2 regions of the Bacillus sp. NPDC094077 genome follow, and region 1 is predicted to be linked to the other one. Evidence: riboswitches for the same ligand, from Rfam matches in the RefSeq annotation. Region 1 holds a riboswitch; the other holds the start of a gene.
The links. Region 1 has a riboswitch for S-adenosylmethionine ahead of metK (methionine adenosyltransferase). Riboswitches for the same ligand answer to the same signal wherever they lie in the genome.
Positions count from the first base shown of each region.

Region 1 (10,371 bases):
TAGATGGCAATAATCAAATTGTTGGAGATCAAAATGCAAATGAAACATTTGCCAATATAATGCGGGAATTACATAGTTCTCTTTTAGTTGGTGGTACTGTCGTCAACTATATTGTAGAACTTGCGGCGTGCTGGACAATCTTTTTAATTGTAACTGGGTTGTATATGAGTATACGCCAATTCAAAAACATACCATCATCCAATAAGCGAGATAGAGCAAAACGACGTCATTCTATTATCGGCATTATATTTACAATTCCTCTCGTTCTGCTAGTCGCAACTGGATTGCCGTGGTCAGGATTTATGGGGAATCAAATTTATAAAATCGCAGCGTCGAATGAATCGCTCGGATATCCAAAATTGTATATGGCACCTCCTGAATCAAAGGTAAAAGAATTGCCGTGGGCAACAAGAAAGGAAGCTCCTCCTGAATCGAATTCAAATGAGCCAAAAGCCATTTCAGTTGATGAGTTACAAAAAGGAATTGAAATAAAGAAGCCATATGTTATCTCACTACCGGCTAATCCGAAAGGTGTATTCACTGTTTCTAAATCGAGCGGTTCTGGTATTACGGGTATGCACGTGGCACCAAATGAAGAGATAACCGCTTACTTTAATCAATATAGCGGAGAACTTATTTCAAAAACGGACTATCGCGATTATGGATTATTTGCACAATGGTTCACTTACGGTATTCCGCTTCATGAAGGTCATTTATTCGGATGGCCAAATAAAATATTATGCTTACTAACGACATTATCTTTATTACTTCTCATTTATTACGGAGTAAAAATGTGGTTAACAAGAAAGCCGAAAGGAAAATTAGCAGCACCTCCAAAACAAAAGGATAAGAAAAGCATACTCATTTTCTTTATCATGATGGTTATACTAGGCGCTGTAATGCCTTTATTCGGACTATCTGTTTTAGTTATTTTCGCAATTGAACTTCTCATATACGTATTTTCAAAAGTACGATCATAATAAAAAACCACTCTCCCTGAGTGGTTTTTTTCATCACTGCGCCATTTTCTTTCGGTACATCTTCCCGTTCCAATAGAAGAATCGTGAAGTGAGTCCCCCGTACTTTACAATGCGCCGTGCCATTTTTTGCATATTCTTTTCAGCGGATACTTTTTGATCTGATAAATAAATACCAAGTAAACCTCGGCTAATAAGACGATGAAACTTCGCATGAGGCAAATCACCAATGCTCTTTTCTGCTTCTTCTACAAAGTGCTTCATGCGTTCTAATATTACTTGTTCGTTTTCATAATAACTACAGAAATTCAAATCTCCACCGATACGGTCTTCTTCTTGATCGATGAAATAATCAAGTAAAATGTGAAGTCCTTGTACATACGGGAAATACCCTTGTCTAATTTTCACAATATCTTCGTCATGTAATTCATCATGAAATGCATATGCCACAAGACAAAAGATTCCTAACGTTGATCCTGCACACGCCGAAAATTCAAACCAACTCATCGGTGGTAAATTTTCTTTATGCGCTTCAAACCATGTTTTTAGACGTGGTTCTCTTTCTTCTAATTTCACATGTTTATGAATTTGCAAATCACAATAATAACAAGCAAGCTCATGAAGAATGGGAGCAATTTTTTCATAGTGCTTCGTTTTCTTTAAAACATCTTGGCATGTTTCAACAAGTTCGTCTAAATAACCACCATCATCTTGATCATCACGGTAACGATAATAATTACCGCCCCCTTCAACTTCAGGACTTAACGCCGTTAACATCGACTCATGAAGAGCCGCAAAGTCTTTCGGATCAAGTGATGTACTGCGATCACATAAATTATCTAAATAGTCGCTGATCGTTTGATACGCTACGATAAAACGAATACATTCCTCTCGGTGTTCATTTGCTAATAACGCTAAAATGCCACCGCCCTCACAATGAAACGTTTTATGCTCAATACTTGCGATTGCCTGACTATGAAGCTCGTCATTCGGAATATGGTAGGCACGCTCTTTCCACATCGCTAGCTCATGGTGTACAACCGGAAACACATCACGGTATACTTTCGCCATGAGCGTTATGGGATTACTCGGTACGTTCACTTCTTCCTTCATCTCCTCTATTAAATGTACAAATAATGATTTATTTGTTTGTTTTTACTATATTATTGACATGCATTTCAGTAAATGACTGAATATAATTCAAAATTTCATCACGCTCATACTCATTTAATAACTCATGATAACAATTCGGCCATTCTTTAAAAGCTTTATCACTCATTTTAACATTATCAAACCACATGCGGACACGTGTTTTATCTACAAGTTTATCCTCACATGCTTGCATTAGCAAGAGCGGAACATCTGGAAAATCGTCTATTTTCTTATGAGCAATTTCGATAGACTTAATCAATTCACTATACCAACGTACTGATACTTTGCGCAAGAACAATGAATCATTCTCCATCGCATCTCTCACTTCATGATTACGTGTTGACATTTCCACTGTAAGATTCGTTGCAAATTGCAATTTTGGAGCAATAACATTTAATATTTTTGAAGCAGCTCGAAGCGGGGCAGAAGGTCCAGCTAATACGCCTAAACATGGCGAACTTAAAATAATACCATCTACATCCTCCCTCTTCGTTTCTTGCATCATACGAATGACGATAAGGCCGCCCATACTATGACCGAATAGAAAGATAGGTAATCGGTACTTTCTTGCTTCTTTCACCCATAATTTAACTTCCTCTATGTATTCATCAAATGAATCAATATGTCCTCTATTTCTCGAAGTCGTTCCATGTGACGGAAGATCTCCCATGACGACGTGGTAGCCGATATGATTCCACATTTCCGCAACGGCTTCGTAACGTCCGTGGTATTCCATTGCGCCGTGCACGATAACAACTACGGCTTTCGCTTCCTCTGCTTCATAATTCCACATACGGTCCTCCTCCATTTCACTCTTTTTCATAATTTGATACACTAAAACTAGTCTCTAGGAAAGGAAGGCTTTACATGATATATCCTTACAAAGAAAAAAATCCGAAAATTGCGAGTAGCGCTTTTATCGCTGACTACGTTACCATTACAGGCGATGTTTCCATTGGGGAGGAATCAAGTATTTGGTTTAATACAGTCATCCGTGGTGATGTATCACCGACAATAATTGGTGACCGAGTAAATGTACAAGATCAATGTACACTCCACCAAAGCCCTCAGTATCCTCTTATTTTAGAAGATGACGTTACAGTTGGGCATCAAGTTATTTTACATAGCTGTCACATTAAAAAAGATGCTTTAGTTGGAATGGGATCTATTATATTAGATGGTGCTGAAATTGGCGAAGGAGCCTTTATCGGCGCTGGAAGCCTCGTTTCACAAGGTAAGAAAATTCCACCGAATACGTTAGCTTTCGGTCGCCCTGCTAAGGTCATTCGTGAATTAACAGAAGAAGACCGTCAAGACATGGAGCGCATACGCACACAATACGTTGAAAAAGGACAATATTATAAATCGTTACAAAAATGATTTTACCGCTGCCATAGTACTGGCAGCTTTTTTATAAAAAAACTAACTTTTTCTTTACAAAACATTATTACTCCCTCAACAATATCTTATTAAAATAAAGCTAATATCTCCATATATATGTAGATGAGGGAGGAGAATTTTCATGAAGGTCAGCGGATTATATAAAGTAGAGTGTTACATTTTCAAAGGTATTAACCGCTACTTTGATCAAAAAACATTAAATATCTTTTTCAGCAACATTACCCATATAGGTGGTGCCACTTTCTCCATTGCACTTACACTTTTCTTTTTAATTTTCGCAAAAGGGACTTTGAACCAAGCTGCAATTGCAACCGCTATTTCTTTAGCAATTAGCCATATTCCTGTGCAAATATTAAAAAGGTGGTATCCACGAAAACGTCCTTATTTAACAATTCAAGATGCAAAATATCCGGTACATCCATTAAAAGACCACTCTTTCCCGTCTGGTCATACAACGGCTGTTTTCTCTGTCTTCATTCCATTTATTTGCTATAATCTAAACTTACTTGTTTTTCTATTACCGTTAGCACTATGCGTCGGTATTTCTCGTATTTATTTAGGGCTTCATTATCCGTCAGATGTATTCGTCGGTATGTGCCTCGGCACTTGCTCTGGCATCATCTCTTTTTATCAATTCATCCCACTTTTCACATAAAGGAGCGATATGATGAGAGTCGCCATATTTACCGATACTTTTACACCACAAGTCAATGGGGTTGCGAAAACACTGGAACGATTAACACGATATTTTCAGAAAGAAAATATCGCCTATTCTATTTTTGCCCCTCAGCATACGGCTGAAGATAATTTCGTAGCAAATGTAAACAAAATGAGAAGTATCCCGTTAACAATATTATATCCAGAATGTCGCTTTTCTTTTCCTACTCCGCGCATTAAACGGGAACTTCTTGCCTTTAAACCTGATATTATTCACATTGCCACACCTTTCAACATGGGACTTTGTGGATTGTATTATGCAAAAAGGTTAGACATCCCAGTTGTCGGTTCTTATCATACTGATTTCGACGCCTATTTACGTTATTACAAAATCGAATTCCTCTCCAATATGCTCTGGAACTATTTAAAATGGTTTCATAGTCATATGCAAAAAAATTTTGTTCCTTCCTCTGAAACATTACATCAATTAAAAAATAAAGGCTTTCAACACCTCTCTATTTGGGGACGTGGTGTAGATTGCACACTCTTTCATCCAGCTTATAATACAGACCTATTCCGAAAAAAATATAATATTACAGCGAAGTATGTTCTTTCCTATGTTGGACGGATTGCCCCTGAAAAAGATATTGATACACTACAAGATCTTATCGTTAAAACGACACATACTCGAAACGACATTCATTGGCTCATCGCCGGAGACGGTCCTCTGGCAACAAGTTTACGTGCAGCTGTTCCGCAAACAAATGTCACCTTTACTGGCTATTTACAAGGTGCGGACTTAGCTGAAGCATACGCTTGCTCTAACATAATGGTATTTCCATCATCTACTGAAACGTTCGGAAATGTTGTACTTGAATCACTTGCATGCAGTACACCTGTTATTGGTGCAAATCGTGGCGGGGTTAAAAATATTATTATAGATGGAAAAACGGGAATTCTTTGTACACCAAAAGATGCAAATTCATTTCTATCCTCCATTTATTCTTTATTGCAAAATGAAGAGAAACTTATGCAAATGGGAATAGCAGCTTCATCTTATGCGAAATCAAAAAGCTGGGATGAGATCTTTCGTGGCTTACTTAATCAATATGAAGAAGTCCTTCAGCATACCGCATCAGAGTTACTCGCTTAAACAGAAAAACTCCCTTCAAAAAACGAAGGGAGTTTATTATACACAGTTATAAATTTTAGTTTAATAAATGATACACAAGGTGAAATACCACGTTGTTTCTATATTCATTATAACAAAAATAAACATAACTAAACAGACTTGTAATAAAAACCCATAAAAATTAATATATGGTTATACAATATTTTTACTGTATAATGATTTTAAGAAATTCCCCTTAAAATCAACTTATTCACATACCTTTATACAGCAATTGTTCCCCAATTCTGTATATCAAAAAACCTTTCATTCATTTGAAAGTTTTTTTTGAGCCTGTACATATTCTTCTTTCGTATTCACATTTATAAACCAATCCGAATTCACTTTCAAACCTTCTCCAGCAACATACTTCACATTACATTGTGATAAAAGTTGCCCCATACTTCTTTTTTCTTCCTGAAGCAAAGCATAAATCTTTTCTTTCACGCGGTTATGATAAGCTGCAAGTAACGGCTGTTTTCTTCCATTAATAATAGGTACAATCGCATCATACTCATCACTCGTTTGTTCTAATAAAATAGTAAACCATTCTTGTGAAACATTTGGTGCATCACAAGGCATAATAGCGTACCAATCTGCTTCTATGTATTCCATTCCTGATACAATTCCAGCAAGTGGTCCATTTCCTTTATAGTGCGGAATATCTTCTATAACAGGAACTTGTACGAATTGCCCTACTCGCTCTTTTATATCGGAATGACTAATGACTACAACTTCTTGCAACACAGTTTTCATTACTTTCAAAATATGTTCAATAAAAGTACTCCCTTGCCAGCTCGCTAACGCTTTCGGTTCACCGAATCTACTCGACATACCACCTGCTAATATAATTCCAGCAAACTTACTCATTGGCGATGCAGCTCAAATGTAATATGACCTAATTCCGGTAAAATCAACTTATTCATCGCAAGGCGAACTGCTCCGCTAGACCCTGGCATTGAGAAGACTACTTTACGCCCAATGGTACCGCCGATCGCTCTACTTAACATCGCACTACTTCCGATATCTTCTAAATAACTAATCATGCGGAACAACTCACCAAATCCGACAATTTCTTTATCTAATAGAGCTGATACTGCTTCAATCGTTACATCACGCTTCGTAATACCAGTACCACCATTTGTTAATACAACATCTACATCTTCCCTATGATAACCAGCTAACACTGCTTGCTGAATACTTTCTTTATCATCTTTTACAATTTCATAAGCTGTGACTATATGCCCCGCCTCTTTTAACAGTTCGTGTAATAGCTGTCCGCTCTTATCTGTCTCTTCCGTACGTGTATCAGAAATCGTTACAATCTTGCAACACACTTCTTTTGGAGCTTGTTTTTTATGTTCAGTTACACTCATTTTTTCATCTTTCCTTTCTTAAAGACTTTTCTTCATTTTATCATACATATCTTTACACAATTATGTATGAAGTCCACAGTGCATCATGATACAATATAAGTATATACACCCACAAAAAGGAAAATAAAAACATCCTTTCCTATACCCTTAGACTTCACATCATTAGCTAGCCTTTAACTTTTCTTATATTTTCCACATAGTGGAATTCAATTTTAAAAATTGCACTACCAAATAAATCGGAGGTCTACATATTATGGAACTGTATAAAAAATTAACAACAACATTCATCCTCTTATTTATAGCTTCCATCACTGTTGGTTTTTCTCTAAAAGGAGCAATTCCATACGCTACATTAGTAAGTATTATATTCGCAACGCTATTTTTACTAAGCAGTGCCTTTTGCGCGGGTAAAGCACGTCAAATGAAAGGTTGATTACATATGTTCCAGAAGAAACCGATAGTTTGTAAATCATGTGAAAAAGAAATACAAACATATGAAAAAGCATGGATTCATATGCCATTCCCAGCAAGTGGTATGACTAATATGAAAAAGTATATTGAGCTAGACGGAGAAGTGTATTGTAGCTCATGCATTCAAATCATAAGTAAAACGAAATAAAAAAAGCTTTGCGCTCACCGCGCAAAGCTTTTCTTCATATATTATAGACTAGCTTGCTCTTTTAAAGCTGCAGCTTTGTCTGTACGTTCCCATGAAAGATCTACATCAGTACGTCCGAAGTGGCCGTAAGCTGCTGTTTGTTTGTAAATTGGGCGACGTAAGTCTAGCATTTTAATAATACCAGCTGGGCGAAGATCGAAGTTGTTACGAACTAGTTCTACTAATACGTCTTCAGATACTTTACCAGTGCCGAATGTATCAACTGAAATTGATACCGGTTGCGCTACGCCAATTGCGTATGCAAGTTGTACTTCTGCTTTATCAGCAAGACCAGCTGCTACGATGTTTTTCGCAACATAACGAGCTGCATATGCTGCAGAACGGTCAACTTTTGTTGCATCTTTACCAGAGAATGCACCGCCACCGTGGCGAGCGTATCCACCGTAAGTATCAACGATGATTTTACGTCCTGTTAAACCAGCATCACCTTGTGGTCCACCAATTACGAAGCGGCCAGTTGGGTTAATGAAGAATTTTGTTTCTCCATCCATTAATTCTGCTGGTACTACAGCTTTAATTACGTGCTCTTTTAAGTCACGATCGATTTCTTCCCATGTAACATCTGGGTGATGTTGTGTAGAAATTACAATTGTATCGATACGTACTGGTTTACCATTTTCATCATACTCAACTGTAACTTGCGTTTTTCCATCCGGACGTAGGTATGATAATGTATCATCTTTACGTACTTCAGTTAAACGGCGAGCTAATTTGTGAGCAAGCGAGATTGGAAGTGGCATTAACTCTTGTGTTTCATTACATGCGAAACCAAACATTAAACCTTGGTCTCCTGCACCAATTGCCTCAATCTCAGCGTCAGTCATTTGACCTTCGCGTGCTTCTAGCGCTTGGTCAACACCCATAGCGATGTCAGCAGATTGCTCATCGATAGATGTTAAAACTGCACAAGTTTCTGCATCGAATCCGTATTTTGCGCGTGTGTAACCAATGCCTTGAATTGTTTCACGAACGATTTTCGGAATGTCTACGTAAGTAGAAGTCGTAATTTCCCCCGCTACCAATACTAAACCAGTTGTTACAGTTGTTTCACAAGCTACACGTGCATTTGCGTCTTTTGATAAGATCGCATCTAAAATTGAATCAGAAATTTGGTCACAAATTTTATCTGGATGTCCTTCAGTTACAGACTCAGATGTGAACAGATGACGTTTTTTTGTCATGTGGTAAACCTCCCTACAGTAATTGTATATATTGTACGGAACTCATCCTTAATTTGCCACAGATTGCGACATACATTTATTCTCCCACACAAGCATACAGAAAAACCTTTCCTACTTTACATAGAGGAAAGGTTTAATTTGCTACTTGCATACTGCTTTTTGCCCTTCGCTCTTATCGTTCGAGACCTGTAGCCTCGCACAGGTTTTAGCACCTATTCACTTGTGTTTACCAATACAAGTGAGGTTGCTGGGCTTCATCGGGCCTGTCCCTCCGCCAGCTCGGGATAAGAGAGTATCCGTCCCAACCTATACTAAAGAAATGATATTCATTTGTCAATTAATATTCATATTTTCCTGAAAGTTTTTCTCAATACGGATAAAATGAAATATTAATAAGGAAATAATGCATTCACACAAACAAAAAGAAATAAATAGTATACATTATTTATATAATTGTGTTATACTCTTGTTGGGGATTACGAGAAATATTTCATTAAATGAAAAGGATGGTATATAAATATGAGTACTGTGAATGTCCAAATTGGTTTACACGAATTATTGAACGGAAGCAATGCACAGATTCAACTAAGTGTTCCGCAATTAGTGGAAAAAGTATTAATGCGAAATGAAGGGAAATTAACTTCTACTGGTGCCGTTTCTGCTTCAACAGGAAAATATACAGGACGTTCTCCTAAAGATAAATTTATTGTGAAAGAAGCATCGGTTGCTGACAAAATTGCTTGGGGAGCTGTGAACCAACCGATTTCTGAAGAACATTTTAATAAATTATATACAAAAGTTTTAGAATACTTAAAAGAAAAAGAAGAGTTATTCGTCTTCAAAGGATTTGCAGGCGCTGACCGTAACTATCGCCTACCAATTCAAGTTATTAACGAATATGCATGGCACAATTTATTCGTGCATCAATTATTCATCCGTCCAACTGAAGAAGAATTAACAACTCATGAGTCAGAGTTCACGATTGTTTCTGCACCAAACTTCAAAGCAGATCCAGCTATTGACGGTACAAACTCTGAAGCATTCATTATGGTTTCATTCGAAAAACGTATCGTACTAATTGGTGGTACAGAATATGCTGGAGAAATGAAAAAATCAATCTTCTCTATTATGAACTTCTTACTACCTGAACAAGATATTCTTTCTATGCATTGCTCTGCAAACGTAGGTGAAGAAGGCGACGTAGCACTATTCTTCGGTTTATCTGGAACAGGTAAAACAACTTTATCTGCTGATCCAAACCGTAAATTAATCGGTGATGATGAGCATGGTTGGTCTGATAACGGTGTATTCAATATTGAAGGCGGTTGCTATGCAAAATGCGTAAACCTTTCTCACGAGAAAGAGCCACAAATTTTCGATGCAATCAAATTTGGTTCTGTTTTAGAAAACGTTATCATTAATGACCAAACGCGTATCGCAGACTATAACGATACTACTTTAACAGAAAATACACGTGCTGCATACCCTATGCATGCGATTGACAATATCGTACTGCCAAGTGTTGCAGGACATCCAAATACAATTATTTTCTTAACTGCTGATGCATCTGGCGTATTGCCTCCAATCAGTAAGTTATCAAAAGAGCAAGCTATGTACCATTTCTTAAGTGGTTACACTAGTAAACTAGCAGGAACAGAGCGCGGCGTTACATCTCCGCAGGCTACATTCTCAACTTGCTTCGGTTCACCATTCTTACCACTTGATGCATCTCGCTATGCTGAAATGCTTGGTGAAAAAATCGAGAAACACGATGCGAAAG
Region 1 covers NZ_JBNNUF010000005.1:94,297-104,667, reverse strand. Annotated here, with positions in the region: gene ACQKNR_RS14655 (PepSY-associated TM helix domain-containing protein) at 1-980, shown strand, start outside; gene ACQKNR_RS14650 (tetraprenyl-beta-curcumene synthase family protein) at 1,014-2,078, opposite strand; gene ACQKNR_RS14645 (lysophospholipase) at 2,119-2,922, opposite strand; gene ACQKNR_RS14640 (gamma carbonic anhydrase family protein) at 2,997-3,509, shown strand; gene ACQKNR_RS14635 (phosphatase PAP2 family protein) at 3,652-4,185, shown strand; gene ACQKNR_RS14630 (glycosyltransferase family 4 protein) at 4,198-5,340, shown strand; gene ACQKNR_RS14625 (molybdenum cofactor guanylyltransferase) at 5,623-6,225, opposite strand; gene ACQKNR_RS14620 (MogA/MoaB family molybdenum cofactor biosynthesis protein) at 6,222-6,731, opposite strand; gene ACQKNR_RS14615 (hypothetical protein) at 6,985-7,164, shown strand; gene ACQKNR_RS14610 (hypothetical protein) at 7,171-7,350, shown strand; gene metK (methionine adenosyltransferase) at 7,392-8,591, opposite strand; SAM riboswitch class I at 8,761-8,882, opposite strand; gene pckA (phosphoenolpyruvate carboxykinase (ATP)) at 9,111-10,371, shown strand, end outside.

Region 2 (10,371 bases), on a different contig from region 1:
TTAGCTAAGTCAGCAACGTCTATTGTAAGCTTAACGATCTTTATTACAGTACTTGCAGGATTAGCAATTTTCCCAGCGATCTTCGCATTAGGAGTTAAGCCGACTGAAGGACCAGGACTACTATTTATCGTCCTTCCAGCAGTATTTGCGAAAATACCATTTGGACAATTCTTCTTTATTATGTTTTTAATTTTATTCTTCTTTGCGACTTTAACATCTGCGATTTCAATGCTTGAAATTGTAGTAGCATCTGTTGCGAAAGATAATGAGAAGAAGCGTCCATCAGCATCGTTATTAATTGGTATTCTTATTTTTGCAGTTGGAATTCCATCAGCGTTATCGTTTGGAATTATGAGTGATGTGAAAATATTTGGGAAGACATTCTTTGATTTCGTTGATTTTTCGGTAAGTAATGTGTTGCTGCCGTTAGGGGTACTAGCCATTTCGCTATTCGTACCAAATAAAATGAGTAAAGAGTTATTAATGAAAGAATTAGAAGTTACGGAAACGAAAGGGAAAACATTGTTTAATATTTGGTTTTTCTTATTACGTTATATAATTCCAGTAACTGTAATTATCGTATTTTTAAATGCGATCGGTGTATTTAAAATGTTTGCATAAAAAAAGATGGGGATCTCCCGTCTTTTTTTATGCTGACGTTGATGAATGTAATAGACGATTATATGCTTTATAGGCTGTAACGACTGCGAGGAATGAACCGATTAAAAATAACACTGAGCCGCCAAATGTAAATAGTCGACCAATATATGTTTCTCTAGCTTCTTCTATTTCTTCTTGTAATTGTGTATTCATATTTATCCCCCCACAAAATATAGGCATTTAGTTGTAGTTTATGTGAAATGCCTATAAAGTGTGAAGTGGTAGTAAAAAAACTCGGTATGCACCGAGTTTTTTTATAATCCGATATAAGGAGATGGATCAACTGCATTTGTCTTACCGACATTCCATTCTCCAAGGTGAAGTTCAAAGTGTAAATGTTGACCGTATGATTGACCCGTATTTCCCATGAACCCGAGTTGATCGCCTTGTTTTACAGTTTGTCCATTCGATACAGAACGGCTACTCATATGAGCGTATACTGTTGTATATGTTTTTCCGTTTATACGGTGTGATAAATATACAACGTTTCCGTAACTTGATGATAATTCCGAACGAATAACAACGCCATCTGCAGCAGCAATAATTGGAACTGTTCCTGAAGCAGCAATATCGATCCCTTTATGGTTATCTAAAGAACGCGCGCCAAATCCAGAAGTTTTCGATCCGGCAGCTGGTTTAATAAATCCGCCGGTATTTGTATCGTGTGGTGTTGGGGCTGATTGAGCTGATTGAGCAGATGTAGTAGCTTGTTTTTGCGCTTCTTCTGCCTTACGGGCTTCTTCCGCTTTTCGTGCCTCTTCTGCACGTTTTTCTTCTTCGATTGCTTTTTGAACAGCTTGACGCTGGTTTTCTAAGATGCCTTTGGATTCTTCTAATCCTTCAATCTCTGAATCTACTTTTGCTACTTTTGTATGTAGATCGTTAATAAGTGTTTGTTGCTGTTGCTGATTTGTTTGTAACTCTTGTTGTTTTTGTACTAATTTTTGTTCAGCTTCTTTTAGTTGTTGCTCTTTTTTCTCAACAGCCTCTTTTTCTTTCGCCACAGCATTTTGATCTGTTGTTTGTTTTTTCACAATATCTGTATCGTTGTTTAATATTAAACTTACGGAGTACATATTATCAACAAGATCAGCAATGTTTGCAGAGTTTGTTAATACCTCTGTAATGATATTTGTACGTGGTTTTTCTTGCATGGATTGTAATCGTTGTTTAATAACTTCCTGACGTGTATCTATGTTTGTTTGTAATTGTTCTATATGTTTCTTTTTTTCAGCGATTACTTGCTGGGTTTTACTAATGTCTTTTTTTGTATCGTTTAATTCAGCCTCGTTTTTATTAATAGAAGTAGTTAATTCGTCGATTTTCTTCTGTAATTCTTGAATTTCTTTTTCTATTTGTTCTTTCTCAGCTGATTTATTTTGTAAGTCATTTTGTTTACCTTCTAATTCAGATTGAATATTAGATAATTTATCTTGATTCGTTTCAGCGTATACGGGTGAAAGTAATGGGGAAGCAAATATCGTTCCTGCTGCTAAAACACTAAATGCTGCAAATTTCTTTTTCATTGTTGTCTGGCTCCTTTCCCTATGAATGTATATATCATAAGAAGAAGAATGGTGTCTATCGTTGTAATCATAATGTAAAGAAAATTTTATAAAATTGCTAAGTTTTGTCGGAATTTATCATTTTTTAACCTTAATTGTCATGGTAGTTACATTTTTTTATGCGTGCAACAAGGGTGTATTTTTTGGTTTTTATTGTAAGATAAAGGGAAAAATGGAGACTGTTTTATGTAGTGAAATACTATTTGGGAGCGCAATAAAACACTGGTAAGGAATCGTTCTCATGTGAGGTTTTCTGACATGAGGTTTGTTTTTGTCAAGAAAATTATTTGTGTTCGGGCAAACTTATTTTGTTGTCAGATTTAAATTTTTGATTTATGATTTTTAACAGGGACAAAATGTAGTGAATTGTCGAATAATATGTAATACTCTTAATTTCTTAGTTTCATAGAACGAGAGAAGGGTAGAGTGAATGCATCTAAGAAGGGGGTTGCAGCAAGTATGAAAAGGATAGGACTTGCATGGCAAATTTTAATAGGACTTGCGCTTGGTATTGCAGTTGGGGCGATTTTCTTTGGCAATCCGGCAGTAGTGAGCTATTTACAACCAATTGGTGATATTTTTATCCGATTAATTAAAATGATCGTTGTACCGATTGTTGTAGCAAGTATTGTTGTTGGGGTTGCTGGTGTTGGCGATGTTAAAAAACTAGGTCGACTAGGCGGAAAGACAATTATTTACTTTGAAATTATTACAACGATTGCGATTGCTGTTGGCCTACTGGTAGCGAATATTTTCCAACCAGGAAAAGGCGTAAATATGGACCAGTTAACAAAGACAGATATTTCGAAATATACAGCTACAACAGAGCAAGTACAAAGTCATTCGTTTGCGGATACATTTGTAAACATTGTGCCGACGAACATTATGAAATCATTAGCTGAAGGAGATATGCTTGCTATTATTTTCTTCTCTGTATTATTTGGTTTAGGTGTAGCGGCAATTGGTGAAAGAGGAAAGCCAGTTATGCAATTTTTCCAAGGTGTAGCCGACGCGATGTTTTACGTAACAAACCAAGTTATGAAATTTGCGCCATTTGGTGTATTTGCATTAATTGGTGTTACAGTTTCTACATTTGGACTAGCTTCATTAATTCCGTTAGGAAAATTACTAATTGTCGTGTATGGGGCAATGATCTTCTTCGTTGTAGTTGTATTGGGACTTACAGCGAAAATATTTGGGATTAACATTTTCCAATTCTTTAAGATTTTAAAAGACGAACTGATCTTAGCATACTCTACAGCAAGTTCAGAAACAGTTTTACCGAAAATCATGGAGAAAATGGAGAAATTCGGTTGTCCGAAAGCAATTACATCTTTCGTTATTCCGACAGGTTATTCATTTAACTTAGATGGATCGACTTTATATCAAGCGATTGCGGCTATTTTCTTAGCGCAAATGTACGGCATTGATTTATCCCTTACACAACAAATTACATTATTACTTGTGTTAATGGTTACATCAAAAGGTATTGCGGGTGTGCCTGGCGTATCATTCGTAGTATTATTGGCGACACTTGGTACTGTAGGGATTCCAGCTGAAGGTTTAGCATTTATTGCAGGTATTGACCGTATTTTAGATATGGCTCGTACAGCAGTTAACGTTGTAGGTAACTCTTTAGCAGCTGTAGTTATGTCTAAGTGGGAAGGTCAATATGACGCTGAAAAAGGACAAGCTTATTTGAAAGAAATTTCTAATAAACAAGCAGCTTAATTATAATTTGAACAAGCTCTCACATAATATGTGGGGGCTTTTCTCTATATAGAAAAGGAGCAGGCGTAATGAAACGTAAATATGGTGACGGTTCTTCGTGGAAGCGATTAATAGAAAAAGATTATATAGTCAAGCAGGTAGAAGATGGGATGCTTGGAATATTAGATATAAAAAAAGTGAGAGAACCTAGTTATAAAAAATATGATGGTGAAGAAGTTTGTATTGCAGACGATCAGTATACATGGGTGCAATATTTTATAGATGGGAAAAACTTTGCGATTACGGCTATGCTAGACGACCGGAAAAATTTAGTGCAATATTATATTGACGTGACGAAAGAATATAATATAGACGAGCGTGGTTTACCTTATTTTGATGATTTATATTTAGATGTAGTATTGTTACCGAACGGTGAGATTTATGTATTGGATGAAGACGAGTTAGAGGATGCCTATAGTATGGGAGATGTTACAAAGGAAGAATATGAACTAGCTTGGCATAGAACAAAATGGATTGTAGCGACGATAAAAAACGGAGAATTTTATTGGATTTCAATATTAGATAAAGAAATTGAAAAATTAAAATGATTGGTGTATTCGCGTTTTTGTATAATTACCAAAAAAATCTATACAAAAAATAATTGACTTTTGTTTTGTAAGCGAGTAAAGTTAGGAAAGAAATTATTATTAAAAAATAAATATGAAACCTTCTTATAAAGAGAGGCGGAGGGACTGGCCCTACGATGCCTCGGCAGCGGACTCGATTTTAGAGTGCTGTGCCAAATCCAGCAAGCATGTGCTTGAAAGATGAGAAGAGTGTTTCTTATAGATGTATAAGACCTCTTCTCGTTGGAAGAGGTCTTTTGTTATTCATTAGAAAAAAGGTTGAAACTAGGGAGAGATGGTACTTTGAAAGAAACGAGAGGAAATGGTTTAGCTTTATTACCACTTGGGATATTTTTGGCGCTATTTATTGGTTCTGGAATTATTACAGGTGATTTCTATAAATTGCCGATACTTGTAGCGATTTCAATTGCTGTAGGAATCGCTTTAGCGATGAATCGTAAAGAAAGTTTTAATGTGAAAGTAGAACGATTCGCTAAAGGAGCAGGAAATCCAGATATCATGATTATGGTATTAATATTTGTACTTGCAGGTGCATTTTCTGAAACAGCAAAAGGAATGGGTGGAGTAGACGCAACTGTTAATCTGGCGTTATCTATTTTGCCACCAGGATTTATCGTAGCTGGAATTTTTGTTATAGGTGCATTTATCTCATTAGCGATGGGAACTTCAATGGGAACAATTGCAGCGTTAGCCCCGATTGCTGTAGGTATTAGTGGACAAACGGATATCTCAATTGCACTTACGATGGCAACTGTTGTTGGTGGGGCAATGTTTGGTGATAATTTATCATTTATTTCAGATACAACAATCGCAGCTGTACGTTCACAAGGAACAGAAATGAAAGATAAGTTTAAAACAAACTTTTTAATTGTATTGCCAGCAGCTATTATTACAATTGTATTATTAGTAATTATTACTTTAGGAAGTGATACACAAATTAAAGCTCATACTTTTGATTGGGTGAAGATTTTGCCATATGCAGGTGTACTTGTTACAGCGCTGCTTGGTTGGAATGTACTCATTGTATTAACTGGTGGTACAGTACTATCTGGTGTTATCGGATTTATAGATGGAAGTTACACGCTAGAGAGCTTCTTTAAAAGTGTAACGACTGGAATGGGCGGTATGATGGAGTTAGTATTACTTGCTATTTTAATTGGTGGTATGGTTGAATTGATCCAATATAATGGCGGTATTCAATATTTAATGAATCTTTTAACTCGCAATATTCGCTCGAAAAAAGGAGCGGAGTTTGGGATTGCTGGATTAGTGAGCATGACGAATATGTGTACAGCAAATAATACAATTTCAATTATTTTTACAGGTCCGCTTGCGAAAAACATTGCAAATCAATATGAAATTGATCCTCGTAAATCAGCGAGTGTATTAGATTTATTCTCATGTTGTGTACAAGGGTTAATTCCGTATGGGGCTCAAATGTTAACCGCGGCAGGATTTGCAGCTTTATCTCCGGTTGAATTGTTACCATATGCCTTTTATCCCATTTTAGTTGGGGTATGTGGAGTAGTTTCGATTCTGATTGGGTTTCCGAAGTTTTCGAAAGTAACTGAGAAAAAAGAGTGCCATAAAACAGCTTAATTTAATATGAAGCATTAAGATTGGAAACGGAAAACGTGCAGAGAATATCTCTGCACGTTTTTTGTATTATGAAGGACTGAATACGTCTCGGTCTTAAGTCTGAGTTGAAAACGGTTCTTAAGCTCGTTATGGAAAAATGAAAAAATAGTTAAGATAAGAGTATCAAATCGAAGGGAGGCAAGCACAAGATGAAACAATTTCTAGCGTTTATCGCGGCCGGTATTTTGGCTTTAATTGCTCTTGGTAGTCTTGCTGGTATTATAGGATTCGCAATCGGAGCAGGAGTTGTGTACTGGAGCTATAAATCATTTGTGCGAGCACAATCATTTTTTGGAAAGTTAGCTTGGGGTATTGTTGGTTTGATCGGCTTGTCCATCGCCCTTTCTCATTCCCCAGCATTAATCGGTATCGCAGCATTAGTAGTTTTATACTACGGATACCGTGAGTGGAAAAAAGAAAAACCTGTAGTTGTTGATTCTGCTCCAGAAAGTTCTAAATCATATAGCAACTTTGAAGATGAGTGGAACAAATTAATGAAAAACTAATAAAAAATAAATCAAATTTATAAAGTAGAAGAGAGGAAGATTTATAATGAAACAATCTTTATTCGGACGTGTACGCGATGCAATTTTAGCTGATTTTCATAATGTGTTAGATGAGAAAGAAAGAAAAAATCCAATTGCTATGTTAAACCAGTATTTACGCGATAGTGAGCGTGAAATAACAAAAATTGAGAAGTTAATTCAGCGTCATAAAACATTAAAATCTAACTTCGCTCGTGAGCTTGAGCAAGCACGCTATTTCGTTAACAAAAGATCAAAGCAAGCTATCATTGCTCAAGAAGCAGGCGAATTACAACTGCATGAGCGTGCATTAGAAGAGGTAGCTTATTATGAAGGGCAAGTAACTCGATTAGAAGAAATGTATGCAGGTGTTGTAGAGCAAATTGATGAATTAGAGCGTCGTCTTTCTGAAATGAAAAATAAGTTGAAAGAAATGCACGCAAAACGTATGGAATTAATGGCACGTGAAAATATGGCGCATGCAAATCGTCGTATGAATACTGCGATGCATAAAATGGATGAAAATAATCCGTTCTTACGATTCGAAGAAATTGAAGATCACATTCGTGACTTAGAAACTCGTATGAATGAAGAGCATGAGCGCGATACATTTGATATGAAAATTGCAAAACTTGAGCGTGAAATGAAAGAAAAAAGTGAAGTATCGTTAACGAAGGAAATAACAAAATAATTGTAGTATATTATAAAACAGGCTTATGATATAGTGATAGGAGAAAAGGTGTTGGAAAGCAATGCCTTTTCTTCTATGTATATGTGATTTGAAGGGGGGAGCTGAAATGAAAAAGCAATTTTCAAAAACACAATTAATGGGGATGCTCCTCATCGTATTTGGATTCGGTCTTTTTCTTGATATGATACTTGGTCATTTTGAGCCTGGTGCACTTATTTTTGCATTTATTATGATTATGTTTGGAAGGTATTATCGAAAAAAGAATCGTTATGTAAGGGGAAATGTATTTTTATTTGTTGGTGGTATTGTATTCTTATTTTTCTTATTCTCATCAGCAGCCTTTGTACTCGTAGTATTTGGTTGTTTAGCTTTAATTGGTTATCAACTTATTCAGCAAGGACATCAGCAAAAAGCAATGAAGGTTGAAATTAAAGAAAAAGGATATATAGATGAAGAAAAACAAATATATCGTACAGAACCGTACTTGAAAAATATGTTCGTAGGAAATGTACGAGTGATGGATCATATTTATGAGCTTGAGGATATTAATGTTCAATATGGTGCTTGTGATGTTGAAATTGATTTAACGACCGCGATGATTCCAGAGGGAGAAACGGTAATCGTTATTAGGGGTGTAGTTGGTAATATCCGTTTATATGTTCCATATGATATTGAACTGTCTTTAAATCACTCTGTTATTGTTGGGCGAGTACTTCTGCCAGGACACGAAGAAACAGGGTTTAACCGTAATGTTACGTTTAGAACAGAGCAGTATATAGAAGCTCCCCGCCGTATAAAAATTATTTCTTCGCTTGTCGTAGGCGATACGGAAGTGAGGAAAGTATAATGAAAAAACAAAAGAATATTTCGTGGATGTATATTCGATATTCTATGTTGTCCTCTGTGAGTATCGCACTTATTTGTACAATTGTATATGTATGGAAAAGCGAACAACAAGTTTATGATTTACTCTGGAAAGAATCCATCGCTTCTGTTCCAATTGGCTTGTTTATTATGAGTACTAGTCTTCTTATTGGAGGAATTATAGGCTATGCTATCGGTTATTATATTGAGCAGCGTATACAAGGATTAAATACTTTTCTATTTGAAGTAGAGCGAGGGAATTTTCCAAATGATGTTTCGTTTACTGCGGATGATGAGTTTCATGAAGTGGAACGAAAAGTAATCGGTCTTGCTCGTCGATTAGAGGAGCAAGCGGGACTATTTCAAAAAGTAACGAATGAACGAGCTCATTGGAATGAAGAGATGAGGCAAGAAGCGATTTCTCAAGAAAGGCATCGATTAGCAAGGGAACTGCATGATTCAGTAAGTCAGCAGCTTTTTGCAATGTCGATGATGATGTCAGCGATTAATGAACAAGTAGCTGAATTTCCAGATACGACAAAAAAACAATTGCAGCTTGTTGAAAATATGGTTGTAAATGCGCAATCAGAAATGAGAGCGTTATTGCTGCATTTACGCCCAGTACAATTGGAAGGTAAAAAACTGACTGAGGGCATAGAAGAATTGTTAACGGAATTATCTCGAAAACAACATATGAAAATTGAATGGCTTATTGAGCCTATTGAATTAAAAAAAGGTGTAGAAGATCACTTATTCCGTATTGTGCAAGAAGCACTATCAAATACTTTACGGCATGCGAAGGCGAAGAAAACGGAAGTACGTCTTCGTAAAATTGATCAATATGCGATTTTAAAAATTATAGATGATGGCGTTGGATTTGAAGTAGGAGTTAATAAGGCGGGTTCATATGGCTTAAGATCCATGCAAGAGCGTGTTCATGAGATTGGCGGGACACTAAAAGTGCTTAGTTTTCCAAATAAAGGAACGCAAATTGAAGTGAAAGTACCGACTATGATTGAGAGAGGGGGAGAAGTATGATAAAAGTATTACTTGTTGATGATCATGAAATGGTTCGCATGGGTGTATCAGCGTATTTATCGACACAGCCAGATATTGAAGTAGTTGGAGAAGCTGAAAATGGAAGAAAAGGTTCAGAATTAGCACTTCAATTAAGACCGGATATTATTTTAATGGACCTTGTTATGGATGAGATGGATGGGGTTGAAGCAACGAGGGCTATTATTCAAGAATGGCCAGAAGCAAAGGTTGTAGTTGTAACGAGTTTTTTAGATGATGAAAAATTGTATCCTGTGATTGAGGCTGGAGCAACAAGTTATTTATTGAAAACATCAAGAGCAAGTGATATTGCGGATGCTGTGCGAGCTACTTATGACGGGGAAACCGTATTAGAGCCGAAAGTTACTGGTAAAATGATGTCTCGTATGCGTCAAAAGAAGGAACAACCTTTACATGAAGAGTTAACGGAAAGAGAGTATGAAATTTTGCTATTAATTGCAGAGGGAAAAAGTAATCAGGAAGTTGCAGATGAACTATTTATCGCCCTTAAAACAGTGAAAACACATGTAAGTAATATATTAAATAAATTACATGTAAGTGACCGAACACAGGCAGTTATTTATGCGTTCAGGCATCAATTAACAAAATGATAAAAGGCTTTGGCTATTTATATGCCAAAGCTTTTTATTGACGATATAAAATGTAAGCGTTATCATAAAGGTGTTAACAGGACATATAAAGGGGAGAATGTATATGTTAGTTCAAACTATATTTGGAATGGATAAATCTAAAAAATTAGGGGATTATGTGAACGCATTACAAGCACTTTGTGAACAATATAATGTTGAAACAGATCGAATTGCTATTATCGAAGCGACAGAGGAATACTATTTATTTTTAGTAAAGCAAGAAGAGCAATATGACGTTGTTAAGGTAGAAACAGTAGATACAAATATTGATTATTATACGAAAGCGTATAAAATAAGTAGTTTTAATCATACTGCTTATCAAATATAAAAAACTCCCGTTTGGGAGTTTTTTTATGAGGCTTTTAT
Region 2 covers NZ_JBNNUF010000003.1:386,145-396,515, forward strand. Annotated here, with positions in the region: gene ACQKNR_RS10710 (sodium-dependent transporter) at 1-621, shown strand, start outside; gene ACQKNR_RS10715 (hypothetical protein) at 649-813, opposite strand; gene ACQKNR_RS10720 (murein hydrolase activator EnvC family protein) at 915-2,186, opposite strand; gene gltP (glutamate/aspartate:proton symporter GltP) at 2,685-3,956, shown strand; gene ACQKNR_RS10730 (DUF402 domain-containing protein) at 4,025-4,543, shown strand; SAM riboswitch class I at 4,664-4,769, shown strand; gene ACQKNR_RS10735 (Na+/H+ antiporter NhaC family protein) at 4,865-6,181, shown strand; gene ACQKNR_RS10740 (flagellar basal body rod protein) at 6,370-6,726, shown strand; gene ACQKNR_RS10745 (PspA/IM30 family protein) at 6,773-7,435, shown strand; gene liaF (cell wall-active antibiotics response protein LiaF) at 7,542-8,282, shown strand; gene ACQKNR_RS10755 (sensor histidine kinase) at 8,282-9,337, shown strand; gene ACQKNR_RS10760 (response regulator) at 9,334-9,966, shown strand; gene ACQKNR_RS10765 (DUF3992 domain-containing protein) at 10,064-10,333, shown strand; gene brnQ3 (branched-chain amino acid transport system II carrier protein BrnQ3) at 10,357-10,371, opposite strand, start outside.
Region 2: it holds a riboswitch for S-adenosylmethionine, as region 1 does, so the genes downstream of both, ACQKNR_RS10735 (Na+/H+ antiporter NhaC family protein) here and metK (methionine adenosyltransferase) in region 1, are expected to answer to the same signal.